DNA from 3 places in the Agrobacterium sp. A3-95 genome. Region 2 is predicted to be linked to each of the others. Evidence: predicted binding sites of a transcription regulator. Region 2 holds the regulator's gene; each other region holds the start of a gene.
What was found. The regulator LexA, encoded in region 2, represses DNA repair genes until DNA is damaged. The targets are predictions, from matches to a motif close to TGTTCNNNNTGTGTTCNG.
Positions count from the first base shown of each region.

Region 1: the regulator LexA is predicted to act here: its motif matches at 949-966, upstream of ACQZ5Y_RS04490 (2'-5' RNA ligase family protein).
Region 3: the regulator LexA is predicted to act here: its motif matches at 1,199-1,216, upstream of ACQZ5Y_RS11860 (ATP-dependent helicase).

Region 1 covers NZ_JBNWDR010000001.1:903,990-906,254, forward strand. The annotation lists gene guaA (glutamine-hydrolyzing GMP synthase) at 1-922, shown strand, start outside; gene ACQZ5Y_RS04490 (2'-5' RNA ligase family protein) at 1,027-1,743, shown strand; gene ACQZ5Y_RS04495 (hypothetical protein) at 1,804-1,971, opposite strand; gene ACQZ5Y_RS04500 (ArsC family reductase) at 2,183-2,265, shown strand, end outside.
Region 2 covers NZ_JBNWDR010000009.1:231,531-233,795, forward strand. The annotation lists gene ACQZ5Y_RS22175 (glutathione S-transferase family protein) at 1-34, opposite strand, end outside; gene lexA (transcriptional repressor LexA) at 474-1,196, opposite strand; gene ACQZ5Y_RS22185 (VOC family protein) at 1,407-2,265, shown strand, end outside.
Region 3 covers NZ_JBNWDR010000003.1:514,404-516,668, forward strand. The annotation lists gene ACQZ5Y_RS11860 (ATP-dependent helicase) at 1-1,157, opposite strand, end outside; gene ACQZ5Y_RS11865 (carboxymuconolactone decarboxylase family protein) at 1,260-1,670, opposite strand; gene ACQZ5Y_RS11870 (efflux RND transporter periplasmic adaptor subunit) at 1,896-2,265, shown strand, end outside.

The sequences.
Region 1 (2,265 bases), on a different contig from region 2:
GGTCGGTACCGGGCGCGTGCTCTGCGCACTCTCCGGCGGCGTCGATTCCTCGGTTGCGGCGATCCTCATCCATGAGGCGATCGGTGACCAGCTGACCTGCGTTTACGTTGATCATGGCCTGATGCGGCTTGGCGAAAGCGAGCAGGTCGTCGGCATGTTCCGCGACCATTACAATATTCCGCTGGTACATGTGGATGCCGCAGACATGTTCCTGGGCCAGCTTTCTGGCGTCTCCGACCCGGAAGTGAAGCGCAAGACTATCGGCCGTTTGTTCATCGAGGTCTTCGAGGCGGAAGCTGCCAAGATCGCAGCAGACGGCAAGGGTGCTCCGAATTTCCTCGCGCAGGGCACGCTTTACCCTGACGTCATCGAGAGCGTTTCCTTCTCCGGCGGTCCTTCCGTCACCATCAAGAGCCACCACAATGTCGGTGGCCTTCCCGAGCGCATGAACATGCAGCTGGTGGAGCCGCTGCGCGAGCTCTTCAAGGACGAGGTGCGTGCGCTTGGCCGTGAACTTGGCCTGCCGGAAAGCTTCATCGGGCGCCATCCCTTCCCCGGCCCGGGTCTGGCGATCCGTTGCCCCGGTGCGGTCACCCGCGAGAAGCTCGATATTCTGCGCAAGGCAGATGCAATCTATCTCGACGAAATCCGCAAGGCGGGTCTTTACGACACCATATGGCAGGCCTTCGCAGTGCTGCTGCCGGTGCAGACCGTGGGCGTCATGGGTGACTACCGCACCTATGACTTCGTCTGTGCGCTCCGCGCTGTGACGTCCGTGGATGGCATGACGGCGGATTTCTACCCCTACGACATGAATTTCCTCGGCCGCGCCGCGACCCGCATCATCAACGAAGTCCGCGGCATCAACCGTGTCGTCTATGACGTGACGAGCAAGCCGCCCGGCACGATCGAGTGGGAATAAAACGAAGGCGGAGCAATTCCGCCTTTTGTTCCTCTTTTGTTCTTTATTTTATCACCGCGCAATGATAGGTTTCCGGCCTTGGTATAAGGCTGTGGAGCATCGTCATGGAGTGCGAGTTGGCGGACGAAAGAGCCTTAAGGCAGCTTTGTTTTGATGGGCTGGAGCCGCAGAAAATACGGCGCATCAATCCGCGCTTTCGAAACAAGCTCCTGCTACTGCTGAAGCCACCACGGCAATTGGCGGAAAGAATTTTTGTCGATGCGTCGCATCATGCCAAGGGTCGGACAACCCGCGAGGCATATCCCGCCGAGCTTCTGCACATAACCCTGCTGTGTTTGGGATGTTTCGAGACAATCCCTCACGGACTGACAAGCAGGCTGGAGGCGGCAATGGGTGCGGTAAACGCGCGGCCTGTTCCAGTCACCCTGGACGCAAGCGCGCTTTTCGGCAATCGCAATAGTCTGGTGCTGCGAAACGGTGGTGATCTGCCGGAGATCAACGCTCTGGTGAAGCTGCTGCAACGCGCGCTTCGACAGGCAAACCTTCCCTATATCGCGGCACCATCTTACACGCCGCATATCACGATGATTTATGGCTGCGGGAAGATAGAGCCGATGCCGGCCGGAAAACCCTATAGCTGGCTTGCGGGTAATTTCGAGCTTGTTTTTAGCCATAATGGCGAAACGCGACATGAGTCCCTTGGACGCTTCGCACTCTCCGCAAAAGCAGATCGTTATGAGCCGCTCGAAAGCCAGCTGCATTTACCGGATAAACTGATCGGTCCGAGAAAACGGCCGAACCGAAAGCAGGCGGAACGCTAAGGCCCGCCAACATATACGCACGAGCGAGGCGATGTCGCCTCGCTGCAAACGATAATCAGCTTAGAGCTGAACCTTGTCGAAAGCCTTGCCGTCGATGCCAAGCGCTTCGAGGTCGGCGCGGGCCGGCTTGCGATGCGCGCGGACAGCGGCCGAAACCGAAAGTGCGGCACCAAGAACGGCGAAAGTTTCGCCAAAGAAGTTACGCGATGTCTTTGCAACCTGACGCATTTTTCTCTCCATCTTTGATGCCCAGATAATGGGCATTTTTGTCCTCTGCTACAACTCATGATGTAGCAGGGAAGCCATGCAGCTTTGCTCGCGCTCGTTTGGATGTCAGACACTGCATTTTTGCATGGCTCGAATTCCGTGCTTCAGGCTGCGGGTTGAATACGGCGCATTATTTGTTATGCCGGAAGTTCAAGACAAAGAGGCAGGTAACATGACGGTCACCATTTACGGCATCAAGAACTGCGACACGATGAAAAAGGCCAGAAGCTGGCTGGAAGCCAACGGTGTCGACTA
Region 2 (2,265 bases):
AATAGTTCTTGTTGGCTATATAAAGATCGTACATGGCGTATCTCCCGGATATGACGCGTATTTCTACACCTGCCAAGCGTTCACGGAATATCGAAAATTATCCATGGCTCCCATAAACGACGTTGATGAATGGTGATGTGGGGTCGCTGAGAGCGCGCCTTGCGACAAGTCACCCTTTGGTGACCACTAAAACTGACTGCGCAACACGACAGAACAACGTCGCTAAAAAACAGCGGATGTGATCGCTTCGACAATTACAGCGAGCAGCCCATTCGCCACCACGCCCGTAGCGAAACCGAAGCATCTTTATGGAGCAGGAACTCAGTTTAGAAAGGGCAACGCGCATAGGCTGAATGGCGCATATCCTCGTGCACCCGCAAAAGCACGCCACGTTTGGAAACAGCCAAACCCGATATAGGCGCCATCTTCACGATGACGCCTATTGTAAAGTGAATACGTTCGGTTCGATAAGATCAATGGTAGCGGCGGATCAGCCCAACCAGCTTGCCCTGAATTTTCACCCGGTCGGGCCCGAAGATACGGGTCTCATAGGCTGGGTTTGCCGCCTCGAGCGCAATGGAGGCACCCTTGCGGCGGAAGCGCTTCAGCGTGGCTTCCTCGTCATCCACCAGAGCCACAACGATGTCCCCGGGATTGGCAGTGTTGCCGTTGCGGATGATGACTGTGTCGCCGTCGAAAATGCCGGCCTCGATCATCGAATCACCCTTGACCTCAAGCGCGTAATGTTCGCCCGTGCCAAGCATGTCTACTGGCACGGCCACATCATGGGTGTTGTTCTGGATGGCGGAAATCGGCACGCCCGCAGCGATGCGGCCCATGACCGGCACGGTGACAGCCCCGCCCAGATCATTGGCCGGCGTCTTGGGGGCAGGGGCCGGTTCCGGCATTTTGGGCTTGCCAAGGCTGCCTTCGATAACGCTCGGCGAAAAGCCGCGCTGCGGCCTTGCACCCGGCGTATAAGCCTCTGGCAGCTTGATGACTTCCAGCGCCCGAGCTCTATTCGGTAGCCGACGAATGAACCCGCGCTCTTCGAGAGCGGTTATCAGGCGGTGGATGCCGGATTTCGAAGCAAGATCGAGTGCGTCCTTCATTTCATCGAAGGAGGGCGGCACGCCGGACTCTTTCATTCGTTCATGAATGAAGAGAAGCAATTCCTGCTGTTTGCGCGTGAGCATGAGGAAAACACCCTTTAGAATCGTAGTGGAAGTCGTGAAACAAATACAGAACGAACACTATATGTTCCATATGTGTTCTGCAATCCCCTAAAATTTCGTGAAGGTGCCATCTGTTGCTGTGATGATTTGCCTCATAGCACGCAATTGTGCTTTTGTGCGGTCGAAACCGTCCCGGCATGCTCCGGGCGGAAGGCCAGCAGGATACATGTCATGACGAAACCCTATAGCGTTGACCATCTCGTTTTGCCCGTGGAAGTCATAGGCGTCGCCGTGAAGCGCCTCGTCAGTCTTGGCTTTACGGTTGCGCCGGAGGCTCTGCATCCTTTCGGCACCCAAAATGCCTGCGTATTTTTCGCCGACGGCACCTATCTGGAGCCGCTCGCAATTGCTGATCCGGCTAAATATAATGCCTCAATAGAGAGGGGTGATGTGTTCACCGGCAGGGATGTGGCCTTCCGGCAACGGGACGGGCAGGAGGGTTTTTCGGCTCTTGTCGCCAGGACTGAAGACGCCTTGGTTGACCATGAGCGGTTTCGGGCAGCCGGCCTTTCGGCGGGCGATGTTTTCGAGTTTTCGCGGCCTGTTCGGATGCCGGATGGCTCGCAAGGCGAGGCGGCGTTCCGGCTGGCTTTTGCGGCAAGCGGGGCGGCCGCGGATTTCTTTTTGTTCAGTTGTCAACGGCTTCAAGCCCTTCAGGGCGATCGCACCATGCTGGAGCGCCACGCCAATGGTGTCACCGGCCTGAGTGAAATCGTCCTGTTTTCCGGCGGCGACATGAAGGTGGCGGGCCTGATCGAGACAGTGTTTGCCTGTGAAGGCAAATGGTCTCCGGGCGGTGATATGGTTTTTGCGACCGGCAATGCCAGCATCAGATTGACCGGAAAACCGGCTTTCAGCGGGCCGGCCCTGAATGCTCAGGATGGCAACGAAGGCGGATTGCGCGGCGCGGGCATTGTCTTTTCGTCGCACGATCTTGCCGTGACAGAGGCGGTGCTTACTGCTAATGGCGTGTCCTGCGCAAAAGCGGACGGCCGTCTGGTAGTGCCCGCGGCACCCGGTCAGGGCGTTG
Region 3 (2,265 bases), on a different contig from region 2:
CGGGCTTCCTCTTCGGAATCCCAGGCCGCATGCACCACGACCTTCTCATCGTCGGGGCTGCTGCGCTCGGTGAACAGGGTCTTGCCGAGACGCCCTTCATTATGGGCGATCAGATGGCCGGCGGTGCCTAGAATATGCTCGGTGGAGCGGTAGTTACGCTCCAGCTTGATGACCTTGGCACCGGGAAAATCCTTGTCGAAGCGCAGGATGTTGTCCACTTCGGCGCCGCGCCAGCCATAGATCGACTGGTCATCGTCGCCGACGCAGCAGACGTTTTGCGGCTCGCCTTTGGGGCGCTGGGCAAGAAGCCTGAGCCACATATATTGCGCCGTATTGGTGTCCTGATACTCGTCCACCAGAATGTAGCGGAATTTCTGGTGGTACTCCTTCAGAATATCGGGATTGCGGCGGAAGATGCTGATGGGGTGCAGCAGAAGATCGCCGAAATCGCAGGCGTTCAGCGTTTTCAGTCGGTTCTGATAGGCCGTGTAAAGTTCGCGGCCCTTGCCATTGGCAAAGGCACGGGAATCGCCCTCGGGAATATCCGGCGGTGTCAGTCCCTTGTTCTTCCAGCCGTCAATCATGCCGGCGAATTGTTTGGCCGGCCAGCGCTTGTCATCAAGACCTTCGGCCTGGATAAGCTGTTTGATCAGCCGCACCACATCGTCGGTGTCGAGAATGGTGAAATCAGACTTCAGGCCGATGAGTTCGGCATGGCGACGCAAGAGCTTGACACCGATGGAGTGGAAGGTGCCGAGCCAGGGCATGCCCTCAACCGCGCCGCCGACCAGAACGCCAATACGTTCCTTCATCTCGCGGGCGGCCTTGTTGGTGAAGGTCACGGCCAGAATCTGGCTGGGATAGGCGCGTCCGGTCGCCAGAATATGGGCGATGCGGGTGGTCAGAACGCGGGTCTTGCCGGTGCCGGCGCCCGCAAGCACCAGAACAGCGCCGTCCAGTGTCTCCACGGCCTCGCGCTGCTCCGGGTTGAGGCCGGAAAGATAGTCGGGCGTGGGCCGGGCCTGATCGCGTGCCGCCATGGCGCGCGCGGCAATGCCAAGCCCGCCGGCGTTGCCTGCATCGGCATTGTTCGTCGCCTTGCGCGGCGCCTCAGGTTCTTCGTCGAAGAACGGCATATCGTCAAAACTGTTGCTCATGCGGCCCAATGTAGTGATTCGGGATATAAAGGCTAGAACCGTGTTCTGCTTTTATTCCGGTATCATCCGTCAAAACGCCTATTCCAAGACGTTTTTTTCGTCTCAGGCCCGCCTGTCGGCATCAAAAGCCGCGTCCACCGGCAATTGCAGCGCCACGGCCAGTTGGTTGGTCTTGGCGGCAAGGGCGATGACGCGCATGAGATCGGCATGCTGTTCGCCCGTCATGCCCTTGGCTTTTGCAGCCGCGGTATGGGAGTGGGCGCAGTAGGAGCAGCCATTGGTGACGGAAACGGCGATATAAAGCATTTCCTTCACCAGCGGATCGAGCGCTGAAGGTGTGGCCATCACCGCCTTGACCTCGGCCCAGGTCTTTTCCAGAAGATCGGGGTCGAAGGCGAGGTAGAGCCACATATTGTTGATGAAATCCGATTTCCGCGTTGTGCGGATATCGTCGAACACAGCCTTGACGCGCGGGTTGGCTTCGGCATTTTCGGCTTTCGTTACGGTGCTCATGCATTCCTCCGGTCATGGCTATTTCAGCTGCAGATTACCGGATTGGTGAATGTTTGCGACAGAAATGGCCGTCAGTGCGCTTTCGACGACAATTCATCACAAATTACAATTATGTAAGGAACGGATTTGTGCGTTGCCTTCGTTAACGCATGCGGGAATACTTCTACCGTTCCGAAAAGCTCTTTTCGGGGCGGGTTTATGCTGTGCGGATAATCGGAGAATTGTATGCGGGTGTGGAAACAGGTGGGTGTCTGTCTTGCTGTGGCGGGAGCAGGACTCTGTCTTTGGGGGTTTTATTCACCCGAAGCGCGGAATCTGCTCGCGGGTATCGGCATCGGCAAAACACCTGTTGGCGCGGTCGAGGTTGCCGCATCCGGTGCCAGAACACCCGGTTCGTCATCCGGCCAAAATGCCGGCGCCGCACGCCGCGATGACAATGCGACCCTGGTGGCGATGGCCCCGGTCAAGCAGGGCACGGTCAATGACAGGCTGAACGCCATCGGCAGTGGCGAGGCCATCCAGTCGGTCGTCGTCATGCCGCAGACATCAGGCACGCTTTCGGAAATCCGCATTTCATCCGGCGCCCGCGTCGTAA